DNA from 3 places in the Congregibacter litoralis KT71 genome. Region 1 is predicted to be linked to each of the others. Evidence: predicted binding sites of a transcription regulator. Region 1 holds the regulator's gene; each other region holds the start of a gene.
The links. The regulator sigma-54, encoded in region 1, starts transcription at its own class of promoters, with help from an activator protein. The targets are predictions, from matches to a motif close to TGGCACANNNNTTGCNNT.
Positions count from the first base shown of each region.

Region 2: flgA (flagellar basal body P-ring formation chaperone FlgA) is a predicted target of sigma-54. The motif match lies at 2,639-2,656, and genes of this name have one in related genera.
Region 3: KT71_RS18900 (sugar transferase) is a predicted target of sigma-54. The motif match lies at 2,509-2,526, and genes of this name have one in related genera.

Region 1 covers NZ_CM002299.1:3,331,816-3,337,365, forward strand. Annotated here, with positions in the region: gene lptB (LPS export ABC transporter ATP-binding protein) at 1-534, shown strand, start outside; gene KT71_RS15195 (RNA polymerase factor sigma-54) at 882-2,363, shown strand; gene hpf (ribosome hibernation-promoting factor, HPF/YfiA family) at 2,500-2,787, shown strand; gene KT71_RS15205 (PTS sugar transporter subunit IIA) at 2,814-3,323, shown strand; gene rapZ (RNase adapter RapZ) at 3,323-4,177, shown strand; gene KT71_RS15215 (HPr family phosphocarrier protein) at 4,186-4,455, shown strand; gene mgtE (magnesium transporter) at 4,452-5,550, shown strand, end outside.
Region 2 covers NZ_CM002299.1:1,062,248-1,067,797, forward strand. Annotated here, with positions in the region: gene KT71_RS04945 (GGDEF domain-containing protein) at 1-614, opposite strand, end outside; gene KT71_RS04950 (flagella synthesis protein FlgN) at 860-1,333, opposite strand; gene flgM (flagellar biosynthesis anti-sigma factor FlgM) at 1,352-1,678, opposite strand; gene flgA (flagellar basal body P-ring formation chaperone FlgA) at 1,838-2,596, opposite strand; gene flgB (flagellar basal body rod protein FlgB) at 2,852-3,244, shown strand; gene flgC (flagellar basal body rod protein FlgC) at 3,259-3,681, shown strand; gene KT71_RS04975 (flagellar hook assembly protein FlgD) at 3,704-4,402, shown strand; gene flgE (flagellar hook protein FlgE) at 4,430-5,550, shown strand, end outside.
Region 3 covers NZ_CM002299.1:4,179,675-4,185,224, reverse strand. Annotated here, with positions in the region: gene KT71_RS18915 (lipopolysaccharide biosynthesis protein) at 1-54, opposite strand, end outside; gene KT71_RS18910 (glycosyltransferase) at 47-1,300, opposite strand; gene KT71_RS18905 (DUF6492 family protein) at 1,297-2,199, opposite strand; gene KT71_RS18900 (sugar transferase) at 2,569-3,270, shown strand; gene KT71_RS18895 (DUF3667 domain-containing protein) at 3,332-4,201, shown strand; gene KT71_RS18890 (FAD-binding domain-containing protein) at 4,194-5,550, opposite strand, start outside.

The DNA.
Region 1 (5,550 bases):
GAAAGTATTACCGCCCTGCCCATGCACGAGCGGGCCCGCCGCGGTATCGGTTACCTGCCTCAGGAAGCCTCCATCTTCCGCCGCATGAGCGTTGGCGACAATATCCTCTCTATTCTGGAAACCCGCAAAGACCTGAGCCGTGCGGAGCGCCGGACGCGCCGCGACGAGCTCCTTGAGGAGTTTCATGTCGGCCATCTCCGGGACAGCCTTGGTCAGGCACTTTCCGGCGGCGAACGCCGTCGCGTAGAGATTGCCCGGGCTCTGGCCATGGAGCCCAAGTTCATTCTCCTGGATGAACCCTTTGCCGGCGTGGACCCCATCTCTGTGGGCGACATCAAGAACATCATCCGCCACCTCCAGACCCGGGGCATCGGTGTTCTGATTACGGACCACAATGTGCGGGAAACACTGGATATCTGCGAAACCGCATTTATTGTGGGCGAGGGCCACATCATTGCCCAGGGCAGCCCTCAGGACGTTCTAGAAAACGCCAAGGTGCGCAAGACCTATCTCGGCGAGAATTTTCGCCTCTAGCTGCCCGGTGCGCTATGCCGCTGGGCGTTACCCATCCGGCTACCCTCCACTGCCCTCCACTGCCCTCCACTGCCCTCCACTGCCCTCCACTGCCCTCCACTGCCCTCAAGCAATCTGCACTATTCTTCCACCACGTTTCATTATTTTTCATTACCATAATGCAATAAGCGAGCCAAGGCGTTGCACGGACCTCGGTGCAGGCCTACACTCAGGTCTATTGGACAGCAATGCACTGTCTCACCGTGGGGATGCGCGCGGGCCCGAATCGGGTCAGAGCGCGCGTAAGAGCGCACCCAGATGGCACAAGACCATCGGTGCGTAGCGCAATAGGGCAGGACTGACGCGCTATGAAGCAGGGACTACATCTCAAGCTCGGTCACCAGCTGACGATGACACCGCAGTTGCAGCAGGCTATTCGGCTGTTGCAACTGAGCACCCTCGATTTACAGCAGGAAATCGAACAGGCGCTGCAGGAAAACCCCATGCTCGAGGTGGAAGAGGAGCAAGCCGATACCCCGGAAAAACCCGACCGCGAAGACTCCGGCAATCACGAAGGCCCCATGGACAACCCTGAACGGAGCGCCAACGTCGACGAAGCCTCCGCCGAGGGAGAATTCGAGGCGAACATGCCCGAAGACCTGCCCGTGGATACGCAGTGGGAGGACATCCTTCCCTCGAGCGCACCTCCCCCATCCGAAGGTGCCGGTGAGGACTTTGACTTCGACAGCCGCAACCGGGGCAGCGAGAGTCTGCAGGATCACTTGCGGTGGCAGCTCAATCTCACCCGCCTGTCCGACAGTGACCGCATCGTGGCCCTGGCCATCATCGATGCCACGGATGCCAACGGCAGGTTCAATAGCAGCGTCGAAGATCTTCTTGAACTTTTCCCGCCGGAACTTGAGATCGAAAAAGAGGAGGTCACCGCCGTCCTCCACGCCCTCCAGCAGTTTGAGCCCGTGGGAGTGTTCGCCCGGGACCTGCAGGAATGCCTGCAGTTGCAGCTCAAACAGCTCGATCCCCAGACACCCTGGCTGGATCAGGCAAAGATTTTGATCAACCGTCACATCAATCAACTGAGCAGCGGCGACTACGCACAGATCATGCGCCGTATGAAACTTTCGGAAGATGATCTTCGCGGCGTCCTGACTCTCGTGCGCTCCCTGGACCCTCTGCCCGGCAAGCAGTTTGGGGACGACGATACGGAGTACATCGTTCCCGATGTCTATGTCAGCCGCAAGGAGGGCCGCTGGGTGGTAGAGCTGAACCCCGACACCGCGCCGCGACTGCGGATCAACGACTACTACGCCGGCATGATCAAGCGCGCCGACAACAGCGCTGATAACAGCTACCTTCGGGACAATCTTCAGGAGGCCAAATGGTTTCTGAAAAGTCTCCAGAGTCGAAACGAAACCATGATGAAGGTGTCTACAGAAATAGTGAGGCGCCAGCGGAACTTCCTGGAGTACGGGGAAGAGGCCATGAAGCCCCTGGTATTGCACGACATCGCGGAGGCCGTGGAAATGCATGAATCGACCATATCCCGTGTAACGACGCGTAAATATATGCACACGCCGCGGGGCATCTTTGAACTCAAATACTTTTTTTCCAGTCATGTGGCCACCACCAGTGGTGGCGCCTGCTCCTCCACGGCCATTCGTGCTCTCATCCGAAAACTCGTGGCCGCGGAAAATCCCCGCAAACCGCTCTCCGACAGCAAGCTTGCGGAACTACTCGAGGGTCAGGGCATTCAGGTCGCCCGGCGGACCATCGCCAAGTACCGGGATAGCCTCACCATTCCACCGTCCAACGAGCGCAAGCGGCTTGTATAAACATGGCGGTAGCCCCTGCGCGCTGCGGCGTGACGCTCGCCAAGCCGTATAAAGATCGATTCAAGGAAAGATCCAACGACAGAAAGACAAGAACGTTGCAAAACACCCAGCGGAAAGAAAGAAAAAGGAGAAGCGCATGCAAATAGTAATCAGCGGACACCACGTCGAAGTCACCGATGCCCTGCGGGAGTACGTAGAAGCAAAGTTCGAACGTTTGCAGCGGCACTACAGTCAGATCAGCAAGTCCGAGGTGACACTCATCGTGGAGAAAATGGTACAGACAGCAGAGGCCACGGTGCATATCGCCGGCAAGGATCTGTTTGCCTCCGCTGACTCGGAAGATATGTATGCCGCCATTGATGCCCTTGTGGACAAGCTTGATCGACAGCTGATCAAGCACAAGGAAAAGAACCGACCCCACTAAACGCCAGGGAGCTTTTTGAATTACCCATGTCAGCAATCCCGACCATGAGCCCGGAAACACCCCACGCCGCCAACAGCGTCAGCGATCTGCTCACGCCGGCACGCAGCCTGTGCCGCATACCCGGGGGCAGCAAGAAGCACCTCTTTGACCTGGTTGCGGAGGTACTGGGGAGTGACCGGGATGAGTTCCACCCGGATGAGCTGGTCGCCGGCATGCTGGCACGGGAAAAACTGGGAAGCACCGCTCTGGGCAATGGCATCGCGATACCTCACTGCCGTCTCAGGGACTGTGAGACGCCCTGCGGCGTGCTCCTGACCCTGTCCAGCGGTGCGGACTTTGATGCGCCGGATGATGAAGATGTGGATCTTCTCTTTGCCCTGGTGGTACCCAGCGAGGCGACCCAGGAGCATTTAAACCTTCTCGCAGATCTGGCGCGGCTTTTCTCCCAGGCGGACTTCCGGGAGGCCCTTCGCCACTGCGGCAGCAACGAAGAGCTGTTTAACACGGCGACAAACTGGACCGCAGGCAGCGCCTAGTGGACCTGATCATCATCAGTGGTCGTTCGGGATCCGGGAAGAGTACCGCCCTGCACCAGCTGGAGGACGAGGGTTTTTACGCCATCGACAACCTCCCCGCTTCCCTCCTCCCCGCCCTTGTGCGGGAGACGGGACCGGGCCTCCCGGAACAGTTTCGGGGCATTGCCGTGTGCATTGACGCGCGCAACGCTTTTCGTGACCTTCAGGGCTTTAATGCTGCCCTGGCCTCCCTGCCGGAGTCGGTGCAGCCGCGGATTCTTTATCTGGACGCCGATGAAGCCACCCTGATCAAGCGTTTCAGCGAGACCCGGCGACGCCACCCCCTGACCAACCAGAAACTACCGTTGGCCGAGGCCATACGCTATGAAAGTGAACTTCTGGAACCTTTGGCCGCGCAGGCAACCCTCACCCTCGATACCCGGACCATGACCATCTATGAGCTTCGGGATGCCATCCGCCAGAGACTGGTGGGCTCCGAAGCAGAGGAGATGGCCATCCTCTTTCAGTCCTTTGGTTTCAAGCGGGGCGTACCCGGCGATGCGGACCTGATTTTTGATCTACGACTGCTTCCAAACCCTCACTGGTCAACCGAGCTGCGCCGGAAAACCGGCGAAGATCCTGACGTTGTCGCCTACCTTGAGGACCACGATATTACCGGGCAGCTGTTTCAGGATATTGCGGGTTTTATCGAACGCTGGGTGCCCGCCTACCAGAAGAGCAGTCGCAGCTACCTCACCGTCGCTCTGGGCTGCACAGGCGGCCAGCATCGCTCGGTGTATATGGCCAGGCGCCTTTATAACCATTTTCAGGGCCAACTCGCGCAACTTCAGCTTCGCCATCGGGAGCTCCAGTAGGCAGCGCCATGATCGAGAGCGAGCTCAATATCATCAATAAGCTGGGGCTTCACGCCCGCGCCGCTGCCAAATTTGTCAGCTGTGCCAGCCGCTTTGGAAGCAGGATTCAGGTCGGTAAGGGTGGAGAGTGGGTGGACGGCAAGAGCATCATGTCCGTGATGATGCTGGCCGCGGGCCAGGGCAGCACCCTGGCCCTCCGCGTCGATGGTGACGATGAGGCCGCGGCCACGGAGGCGATACATGCCCTTGTGAACGACTACTTCGGCGAAGGCGAATGAACACCCTGCAGGAAGATCAGAAGCGCTCCCGGGATAGCGTTTCCCGGGCTTTGGAGAGCGGCACCCTGGCCGATGTTCGCCGGCTCATTCGAGTCATGGAACCCGGCGAGGTCGCCCATATCCTCGAATCCTCACCGCCGCGGTACCGCCATGTGCTCTGGCAGCTGCTGGAGGGTTCCCAGGAAGCCGAGGTGCTCAACGAGCTGGGAGAAGAGCTCAAACTCGATTTTCTCCAGAGCATGGGACCGGATCAGGTCGCCCAGATAACGGAAGAGCTGGACGACGACGACGTCGCGGATATTCTGCAGCAGCTCCCCGAGGCCTTCACCCAGCAGGTGCTGGATGAGATGGATGAGCAGGACCGCTCCCGTCTCGAGCGGGTGATGGTTTACGACGAGGACACCGCCGGTGGCCTCATGAACACCGACACCATTTCCATTCGCGCGGATGTGACCCTTGACGTGGTCCTGCGTTTTCTCCGGCGCCACGAAGAAATACCGGAGATGACGGATACGCTCATCGTGGTCAGTCGCGACGATCATTACATCGGACTCCTGCCCGTGCGCACGCTCCTGGTATCCGACCCCGGCTGCTCCGTGCGGGAACTCATGCTCACCAAGCGCAAACCCCTCCACACGGACATGCCCGACAGCGAGGTGGCGCGGCTGTTTGAGCGCAACGACTGGGTCTCTGCCCCCGTGGTCGATGGCGACGGTCTCGTTGTGGGGCGAATCACCATTGACGATGTGGTGGATGTTATCCGCGAAGATGGTGACCACTCCTTCATGTCCATGGCGGGCCTGGATGAGGATGACGACACCTTCGCACCGGCCATTAAAACCGCGAGGCGTCGGGCGCTGTGGCTGGGTATTAATCTTCTGACAGCGTTTATTGCGTCCTCCGTGATTAATATGTTCCAGGGCACCATCGAAAAGGTTGTTGCCCTGGCCGTGCTTATGCCCATCGTCGCGTCCATGGGCGGTATAGCCGGCACGCAGACGCTGACGGTACTCGTGCGCGCCCTCGCCGTAGGACAGATCAATCGCAGCAACGCCCGCTGGCTGATCAGCCGGGAGTTTGCCTCCGCCGCCCTCA
Region 2 (5,550 bases), 2.1 Mb from region 1:
ATCATCAGGGCCAAGGGGCTGTTGTGGCGCCGCGTGCGCGAAAGCTCGCGCTCGATCCACTTGTGCAACGACAGGCGATTACCCAGGCCCGTCAGGGAATCCTGGTTCACCATGGACTCCAAGGTCTGATACTCGATGGCTGCACGGAGGCAGCGCGCCACGGTGCCCAGGGCCTGTTCGATACTCAGCAGCTCGCTCTCGCTGAAGCGCTCGCGGCGGCAGAGCGAGACGCGGCCCAGCTCCATGCTGTCTAGGGTGAGGGTGTAGTTGGCGCTGTGGTGGCGGCGAGTCCCGAAGCGAAGCTCGGCACCATCGCCGACGGCCTCATAGGTCATGCCATCTGCAAGCCCCAGATCTGAACACCAGCTAAAGAACATAGACGCAATGGTGTCGACATTGTTGCTGCCAATGAGGCGCTGCATTAACAGCAGTTGCTGTTCTGCACCGTCACTCCAGCGGCCCGGGAGGTTGGCGAGGGCTTCACCCGTAGGCAGCGCCGTCGCGGTGTGCCCCGGTGAGCGTGTCTCAGGGTCGAGCTTGCTGTGCAGGGGGATGACTTTTTTCATTGCCTTGGCCTCATCGCCGTCTTCGGGAGCGGTCGTTATCTGCGTCAAGGTCTACAATGCAAAGCTTGTGCCAGTTATTTTTTTAGAAATTAGGCTATTTTGCCTGTTCTTTTGAGGATTTTTGCCGGATTTATGGCAAGGCCAAGATAGGCGACAGGAAAATGACAGTCAGACGGCATCGTATCGCCGCCCCTTGGCCGCCGTCGTCAAAAAATTGCCGGCTATGGTTTTGAGCGAAGTGCTGGCTGAATTGCCAGCTGTATTGCTGGCCGTGTTGCTGGTGAGGGGGGGAATCAGGCTTTTCCGAGAGTGCGGCTGTCGCTCTGGTGTTCCCGGGAGCCGCTGAGGGAGTAGAGGTCCGGTCCGCCATCCTCACGACGCAGTACATCCAGGGCGCCACGGGTACGGTCCTGCAGACGCAGTATTAATCCGCCATTGCGCCTATTGTTTTCCTGGCATTCGGCGGCCAGGGCCGCGAGGGTATCTTGAAGTTCAGCATCCTGGGGGCTGCCGCCGCAGTGCTCCACAAGTTCTGCCAGAGAGCTGTCGGCGCCCAATCCGAGGCCGTGCATCCAGCTCAATCGTTGTTCCTGCTGCTCGCGATGTGCAGTCACTGCCAGGTTTTTTTGCGCGGTTGCGCTCTCGAGGGCGTCAACACTGTTGTCCACCAGTGCCTGATATTCGGCGTCAAGAGCCGCTTCAAGGCTGCGAAGGGTGCGAAGCTCTGCGGTGAGCAGAGGGGTGAGCTGGGTAGAGCCGGCGCTCATGAGGGGGCAGATCTCCGTTTAACCGAGCTCGACTTCACTCTTTAAGAGGCTGTCCACGATGCGCTCCGGATCGACGGAGTAGCTACCATTACTGATTGCTTCGCGAATGCTGTCGACGCGCGCCTGATCGACGCCGGGCAGGGCTTTCAGCTGGTTTTCCAGCGATAAAAGCTCTGTTGCTGTTCCCGTAATGGAAACAGATTCCCCATCGCTGACCGATGCAGCATCCTTTGCAGAGCCCGGCGCAGGGCGGCTATTCGTCACGGCATCAGCGCCGCGTCGGTTCACTGGATCGCTGTCGCTGCGCGTTGGGCGGACATTGATGTTGTTGTCTACCGGATTCATGGGTCTCCGTCCTGTTTCGCCGCACCCATCATGACTGCGGCGAAGGCGTTGAGTGATTCACCGTTGTTAGCGGTCAATCCCTGAAAAAGTTTAGCACAAACCACCTTTTTAGCGGCTGGGGTCGTCCGGACCTGGCTTGCCCCCAAAGCAGTTGATCGCTCAGGGTATGCGAATGCTGCCGTCAGGCAGAATCAATCCTTCGACGCGACGACCGGAGGTGAGGTTAGTTACTAACAAGCGATCACCCTGAGCGCCGCTGCCCATCGCCTTTCCCTGCATACGCACCTCTACGCCCCCACCGCCGGCGATGAGCGTCACCATCTGCCCCCGGGAGACCAGTTCCGGGAGGTCGACATGCCCGTGACGCAGGGTGGAACCCGCCGGTAAAGGGCGCTTGAGTTCCATGCCCTCGGCGGCCGCGGGCTCCAGGATCACATCCGCCACCTGGGCAGTGACGCGCCGGGTGACAATTTCCAGGTCGTCAGCGCCGAGAATGCTGCCCCGGGGCAGCGCTTTTTTGAGAACGGGGAGGTCCAGGGACGCGCTCACTTCTGCGCGAAGATACAGGGTCCAGGGCACGCTGCCGCTGCACCGCACTCCATAGCTCACGGGACCCAGAACTCTGCCGTTGTGAGGCCTAACAATTTCCAGCTCGCGATCACACAGCGCCGGACGAAGTCTCTGATCCAGAGGGCGCACCCGGACTTCCACGCGCTCCAGGCCCTGGTCAGTCGCCGCCTGAAGCGCGGCAAACTCCACCATGTTCAGAATATCCCCGTGGGGCTGGGTGGCTGCTGAAACGTTTGCGGCACTGCTCACACAAGCCCAGCCCAGCAGTACTGCAATAAGCGATTTCACGGCCGAACCCGGCGCCTGACGCTGCGAGAGGGTTTTGGGGGTGACTGGGCGATGTGTCATTTCTCTGACGTTTCCTGCAGGTAGAACGGCTGTACCGGTGTAGCAGCAGGTTTCGTGCCAGAGCCGGGCGGAAAGAGAAGGCAATGACTGCCGGCGCTGGAACAGGGCGGCAAAGCTTGCCGCAACGGCGGCTGATTGCCGCCCAGGGCGTGCTGGAGGGGTGTATAACTTGCTGTTTTTATTGAGTATTTGTTATTGGCATGACAATTGAATAGCAACAGGGAGTATCAGCACAGCAAGATGGACCATAAAGCTATGGCAGGACTAGACAGCGCATTAGGTGTTTCGCCCCAGGTATTGGCGTTGCGTGCGCAAAAAACCGAGCTGCTTTCGGCGAATATCGCCAATTCAGACACCCCGGGCTACAAGGCCCGGGATATCGATTTCCGGGCAGCCATGCAGAGCGCCATGGGAGCGCAGGATGGCATGACGCGTACTCACGCTGCCCATCTGAACGCTTCGGGCACGCCGGGAAGCACTGAACCGATGTACCGCATTCCCACGCAGCCCTCCCTCGACGGCAATACTGTGGAATCCCAACGCGAGCACGCCGAGTTCATGGACAACGCCATGCGCTACCAGGCCAGCTTGAATCTTCTCGATGGGCGCATCAACAGCTTGCGCACTGCCATCCGCGGACAGGTCTAAAAGGAGCTTGAGCTATGAGTCTATTTGATGCCATCAGCGTTGCAGCCACTTCTCTGGACGCCCAGAGCACCCGACTGAACACCATCTCCAGCAACCTGGCCAACGCGAACGCAGTGAGTAGCAGTGCGGAGGAAACCTACCGCGCACAGTACCCCGTGTTCGAAACGATGCTCAATGAGCTCAGCAGTGCGAATGGCATGGATGCCGTGGCGGGTGTTCGCGTGTCGGGTATCACCCAGTCGGATCTACCCGCGGTTAAAGAATATGTTCCGACGCACCCCATGGCCGACGACGAGGGCTTCATCTACCGCCCTGCCATTAATAGCGTGGAGGAGATGGCCAACATGATGGAAGCATCGCGTTCCTATCAGGACAGCATCGAAGCGATGAATACCGCTAAACAATTGATTCTTCGTACGCTGACCCTTGGACGATAAATAGTTTTGGAGTATTGAGATCATGGATTCACTCTCATCAATCAATGAGTTATTTCCGCCTTCAACACCTTTAGGAAACGAGGCGGCGAACTCCATTGACGAAATGGACGCCGAGGATTTCCTCGCGCTGATGGTTGCCGAACTTGAAAACCAGGATCCCACCAATCCCAACAGTAACAGCGACATGATGGGGCAGCTGGCTCAGTTCGGCACGGTATCGGGTATTGATGAGCTGAACGCGAGTTTCGGAGGTTTGAGTAGTGCGCTGACAGGGGGGCAGGCCCTCCAAGCTGCTTCTTTAGTGGGGCGCAGCGTGATGACCGATAGCAATCTGGGCCAGCTCACGGGAGCCGCCAACGCTCAGGGTGAAGTGGAGTATTCCCTGGATGCCACCGTGGACTTCGGGGACAGCACCGCCGGCGGTAACTTTTATGTGCAGGATCTTTCGGGGCGTCTGGTTTATAGCGCCGCCCTTCCTGCCTCTGCCGGTGGACAACTGCCGGTGCGCTGGGATGGCCGAAACGCTCAGGGTGAGCTGCTGCCCCCGGGCAGCTATCGCGTATCCGCCGAAGCGGTCATCGGGGGGCAAAATACTGCCGCCTCTGTTTACGCACATCAGCGCGTTGATTCCGTTGCCGTTGACGGTGCCCAGGGCGCAGTGACGCTCAACCTGGCCAACGGCAGCAAGGTAAGTCTCGAACAGGTAAAACAATTTTTATAGCAAAACCACTCTTGAAGGAGAGTCAGTATGGCGTTTAGTACAGCAATCTCAGGCATCAACGCGGCAACCGCTGACCTTGGTGTCGTCAGTAACAACATCGCTAACGCATCCACGACGGGTTTTAAGGCCTCCCGTGCAGAGTTTGCCGACGTGTACGCGACCAGTCTTCTCGGAGCGGGCTCCAATGCCATCGGTAAGGGCGTGTCGCTCGCCGGTGTCACCCAGGAGTTTGGTCAGGGCAATATCACCTTTACCAATAATTCTCTGGATCTTGCGATCAATGGCAACGGCTTCTTCCAACTCAGTGTTGAAGGTGCTGTTGAGTACACAAGGGCGGGTAATTTTCAGGTAGACCGGGAGGGGTTTCTAGTCTCGAACCAGAATGCTCGACTTCAGGGGTTCCAAGTCGATGGTGGAGGTGATGTGACGGGACAGCTGGGGGATATCCAGATTGATACCTCGCTGATTGATCCCAACCCCACCTCCAATGTGTCGTTGACCAGTAACCTCGATTCCCGGGAAGTCACCACGGGCACGGGCTTTGCCACCAACGGTCCCTATGACGCCTTTGCCGTGCCTCCCACGGCGCCGAGTCCTGCAGATTTCAATGCAACGACCTCTACAACGATCTTCGACAGCCTGGGCAACCCCCATGTACTGAGCCTCTACTACGTAAAGACTGCAAACCCCAACGAGTTCGAGGTGTATTCGCTGATTGATGGTCAAAGCCAGGACCCCGGAACGGGCACCGTGGGCGATCCCGTAACCTTGCAGTTCACCTCCAATGGCCAGTTTGACCCGGCCTCGGATACGCAGATTGATGTAACGGCCTGGACGCCGGTGGATTCTACCGGTGCGGTTAACGGCGCTGCCGCGCAGACCTTTGTTGTTGACCTGCAGCAAACCACGCAGTTCGGTACCGCCTTTGCGGTCTCCAGCGTGATTCAGGATGGATTCGCTGCGGGACAGCTGCGCGGACTGGAGATTGATGAGTCCGGTATCGCCTTTGCCCGCTACACCAACGGTGAGTCGCGGGCCCTGGGCCAGATCGCCCTCGCCAGTTTTAACAACCAGAACGGCCTCCAGCCTGTGGGTGATACCAACTGGGTAGAAACCTTCTCCTCAGGCTCGCCCAACGTGGGGGAGCC
Region 3 (5,550 bases), 850 kb from region 1:
CGCCGGGAGCCCGGATGCGGGTAAAAGCCTGCGCGCTGCAATGCCTTCAGACATGTTGAAGGACTGGCTGATGCTCTTCAGCGCTGTCTGCGGTTCCGGCCTGCTTCAGGAGCAGTGCAGAATCCAGAGCGTTGTGCATGCTCGAAAACAGCTGCCGCCAGGTGTACCGTTCCCTGATCAGCTGGCGGGATTCATCGCGCATACGGGTCCAGAGGGCCTCGTCCTTCAGCAGCTGCAGTGTTGCCAGGGCCATGTCTTCGGCATTGTGGGCAACGCAAAGGTGGCGATTGTTGATGTAGTCCACGCCCTCGGCTCCCACGGGTGTCGTCACCGTGGGCATGCCCCGGGCCATGGCGTCGAGGACTTTTACCTTCATGCCGCTGCCGAAAAGAAGAGGCGCGACGGACACACGGGCGTCCCGGTAGACCTCCTGAAGATCCGCCACAAAGCCCCGCAGTTGGATACCCGGATAGATCGCAGCCAGGGTTATCAGCCGCTGATCGGGGTTCTTGCCCACGATATCGAAAGTCAGATCCGGGTGCTCCTGTAGGAGTCGTGGCCACACATTCTCGATAAACCAGAGCAGACCGACCACATTGGCTTCCCAGCCCAGGAGTCCGACGTACATGAGCTTCTTTTTGCTGGCTGAAAAATTCAGCGCCGGCAGGGTGAGCTGGCCGTCATCACCCAGATGATAGGTGTGAGCGATCTTTTCGCCATCGATACCACTGTCCAGGAGGAGTTCGGCGTCATTGGGCGCGGCAAAAATCAGGTCTGCGCGTTTCGCGATCCGGTGCTCGGCGCGGCGGACACGGCCGGCCTCAATAAAAGCGGCGGCCCTCAGGGCGATGTTGCCCGGAAGGCGCGCGTAGCGATCCCAGATCTGATGGTAGGCATTGTGGGCGTGATACACGACCAGACCTTTGTAGTTGTCCGGGAGGTAGGCGCTCACCTCGTAGTGATCGAGAAAAATGATGTCATGGGATGGGGCGAGGCGACGGACCTGTTGGGCGATGGCCGCATCGTAGCTGCGATGCACGTTCAGGGGTTTGCCCGCCAGGTAGCTGCCGAGGAGGCCTTTTGCCGAGCGGGGCACATCGATGCGTCGATGAATGTGTTCAACGCAGGGGGAGCGCGCTTCAAACTCGTGTCGATAATCCGCATCGTCGAGCTTGAGAGGTGATACGAGGGTGACCTCGTAGCGTTCGCCCAGGGCCTCCAGTAGTTTCAGACTTTTTACCTTGCCCCCGCTTTGGGGTGGGTAGGGCAGTTCGGGGGTGATAAACAATAGTTTTTTCATAGTGCGAGTCCCTCCACGGGGCTTAGGCTTGAGGCGGTCAGGTCGCGCACAATGCGCTGCTCATCCTGATCGCTGAGTCCGAGATTGGATTGAAGTAACACGGCGACGGCGCCGGCGCTGAGGGGGTAGCTGCCCCCTGCCAGAGCGTCGGCTTCCTCGCGGAACCAGCAGCAATGGGCCAGGTCCTCATCACAGGAAAAATGGCCGCTGTTATCGATGCCCACGACGGCGTCGATATAGGCGCCATACAAAATGTATTCCGACACTTTGAGCGCCCGGGCCACACCCTGGTACCAGGGGCGGCTGTGCGTGTCTTCAAGGTGTTTTTGCAGGCCTTCAAGATGACTTCGTCGCCAGGTAATCAGCTGTCCGATGTAATCGTGGCCAAAGTACTGTCTTCGCGTACCAAGGAGATCGGCGGCCTTGTGGTGCCATGAGAGGTGTTCGCCGCTGTTCTTGGCGCCGGCGATGCGATGCAGTCTCAGCTGGTCATGGTCGACGACATGATCGCGGGAAAAAGGCCTCACAAACTGCAGGTCGGAATCGGCAAAGATAATGAATTCGGCGCTAGTGACGGCGTTTGCCGAGAGCTTCGTGACCTGCTGCATCACCCAGCCGCGGACCGGCCAGGCGCGGCGGTCCAGCCACCAGCGATGGCTGCGCGGGAGCTGCTTAAAACTGCCCGGTACAATGTCCTCGACGGCGACGATGTTTCGTCGTCCGTTTGACAGCTTGCGGAACCGGCTTAAATCGCGGGCGGGTACCACCAGCCAGTGCGTGATGTCGCCGCTGACCCATCGATCCACCGATCGGCAAAGGCGCTCACAGCGATTAAAGTCCGGTGCGTAGGAGCAGGTGATCATGCTCAGCTCCTCCGGGTGGTGCGCGTGTTTCTGCATAGTGTGCTTGTCCCTGTTCATGTGTGGCATCGCTGTCGATTGATATTGCGGCTATTGCTCGATTCCATAGGAGTAGCAGGGTGCGTGCCAGCTTTCAGGGATTCTTGTAATACCTATAAAAATCAATGGTTTAAGGGGTAGTTGGTCGCACTGCCTGGCGTACTGCGGTAGCTATCGCTAAAGAAAAGTCTTAATATGTATTGCAAAATGCGAGCTTTATTGCGAGGGGTCCGGGCGATAGCCGCGCCATCTTTCTTTAAGCGCATATAAAAGTGTTAAAAATCAATGAGTTAAGAATTTATTCGGCGATGGCACGCCGGTTGCTCCAGGGAGTGTGTAGCGCAATACACAATTTTTGGAGCAACACTAATGTCCATCCTCATGACCCGCCCCGGCGATGCGATCACCGCCGGCACACAACTCTTAGCGAGTAGCTATACTGGCTGGCTTCGCGATGCCCACGACGGCGTCTATGCCGCTCTCAAGCGCGGTATTGACCTCATTGTCAGCACCAGTGCACTGCTTATCCTCGCGCCTTTGTTGATCGCCACCGCGATAGCTGTGAAGTGCGAGTCCCCCGGCCCCGTGCTGTTTTCCCAAACGCGGATTGGCCGTCGCGGGCGGCCCTTCAAGTGCTGGAAGTTTCGCTCCATGTATACCGACGCAGAGGCACGGAAAGCCGAGCTTCAGCGACAAAACGAGATGGAGGGCGGCACCACCTTCAAGATGAAGCGCGACCCGCGCATCACCCGTATCGGTCGTTTCATTCGAAAGGCATCTATTGATGAGCTTCCCCAGCTCTGGAACGTATGGGTGGGTGAGATGTCCCTCGTGGGACCAAGACCCCCGGTCCCGGCTGAGGTGGCACAGTACACGGCGATGGATCGTCTACGGTTGTCCGTGAAGCCCGGTATTACCTGCATCTGGCAGGTCAGTGGCCGCAGCGACATTCCCTTCGAGCAGCAGGTTCAGCTGGATATCCGCTATATCTATGAGCGTTCCCTGTGGCTGGATATACGTTTGCTCGTCGCCACGGTACCGGCCGTATTGCTTGCGCGGGGCGCTTATTGACCGGTGCAACTTCTCCACTGCTAGACTGGCGTGAATAAACAGCCTTTCGGAGCCGATACGCGTGGAGGAAGGGACTACCCGCTGCCGCAATTGTGATACCCCGCTGGATGGCCTTTACTGTCACAACTGTGGTCAACGGGAGGGTCGCGGTGACCTGCATTTCCAGGAGGCGGTCACGGATATTCTGGGTGATGTGTTCACCTGGGATTCGCGGGTCTGGCGGACCCTGGTTTCTTTGTTGTTTCGACCGGGCTTTCTCAGCGCGGAGTTCAATGCAGGACGACGGGTGCGCTACATGCCGCCCTTTCGCCTGTATCTCATCGTTTCCTTTGTGCTTTTCCTGACGCTTTCTCTTATGACGGACTATGTCGTGGACTTTGGGGATGCCTCAGATGACGCCGTCGAGGTGTCCATATCCCTGGATTCCGAGGATGAGGCCACCGCGGAAGAGTCTGAGTCGGCGCAATCCGAAGCCGCCGAGGCGCCATCTTCCCTGACGGAGGCACTGCAGGCGCGTATCGATGCCAAGGCGCCCCTGGTGCGGGATGATCCCGGCGGCTATGTCCGTGAGCTGTTGGAGTATCTGCCCCAGGTCATGTTTCTCATGCTGCCGGTGTTTGCGCTCCTCCTCAAGCTGGCCTATCTGTTCTCGTCCTTCCACTATTTGCAGCACCTGGTGTTTGCCCTGCACTACCACACCTTTGTGTATCTCCTGTACCTGGCGTCCATGGTCCTGGAGCAGATCGCCATGTACGTGGATGGAATCGTCGCTCTTCCCCTGCTCATCTATCTGCCCCTGGCGCTGCGCCGAAGCTATGCAAGCTCCTGGCCCGGTGCCCTGGGGAAATCGCTTTTCCTGATGATCAGTTACGGCGCTGCCCTGGTGCTTGGGATGGCGGCAGCGGCCGTTGCCGTGCTGGTAACTATGTAGCCCCCACGTAGCGTTTTTCGATATGGCGCGTCAGAATGCGCGCCTTTTCCCGTTTTACCACGGGGTCGTCCTTTAAAGCCCAGAGCCGATCCCGGGCGCTGCGATAGGTCTCCCTGACATCGACGACAGGTGGGGCGTAGGGTTTGCTGTCCAGGCCATAAATCAGCTGCTCCATGGGACTCAGATCCCAGGGACGGTGAATCATGGGAGTTGGCACCTCGGCCAGCTCGGGTACCCATTGGCGAATGAATGCACCGTCGGGATCGTGCTCCTCGGATTGTTTGACGGGGTTATAGATGCGGATGGTGTTGATGCCTGTTACGCCCGCCTGCATCTGTAACTGCGCAAAGTGGATACCCGGCTCAAAGTCTAAAAACAGCGATGCCAGATGGGCCGCCCCCACGCGCCAGTCCTGCCATAGATGATGGGTCAGAAAACTCACTAACATCGCCCGGGAACGAAAGTTGATGTAGCCCGTGGCGGCGAGACAGCGCATGCTCGCATCGATGAGGGGATATCCCGTGTTTCCCTCGGCCCAGGCCCGTGCCAGGGCATCGTCGCGGGAACGGGGATGATGGAGGTAGCCGCGGTTGATGTCTTCGTGCTCCATGCGGCATTCCATTTCAAACTTCTGAATAAAGTGGCAGTGCCAGTGGAGTCGCGATTCAAAGGCCTGGAGCGCGCGGCTGGATCCCCGTTCTTTTTGTGCTGCGCGCAGGGCCTGATAGACCTGCCGGATGCTGAGATTTCCCCAGGCCAGGAAGGGCGATAAGCGGGAACAGCTGCTGCGACTCGCCAAGGGTTTGGAGATGTTCCGGGCATAGGCGGGGGAGCGTCTCTCAAGAAAATCGTTCAGGGTTTGCCAGGCTTCACTCTCTCCGCCGGACTGGAACTGGTTGTCCGGGCTACGCCAGCTGCCGGGCAGATCGCGAAGATGGAAAGCGGCGAGGCGCTCCTCGCACGCAAAACTTCCGCGGATCAGGCGGTGGTCCACATCGTGACAGGGCGCGGACATCTGCGCCGTCCACTTCCGGTTCCAGCCTTTGCGGTTTTTGCGACCCCGCTGCACACCATTACTGGGAAACTCCTTCCAGGGGATGCTGCGCTCCTGAAACAGGGCGGCAAGCTCGCGATCCCGGGCAAAGGTTTTTTCCAGGCCGGTCTCTTCATAGGAGTAAACGCTGTGCAGCTGCTCCTCGTCCGCCAGCACCCGAAAAATCTCCCGGGGATCGCCATGGAGAACCCGCAGTGACCTGGGGTGTGCCTCCAGGCGTCGATGCATATCGCGGAGAGATTCCCAGACAAATCGCCAGTGGCGCTCATCGTAGTGGGGGTCCTTGAGGAGTTCC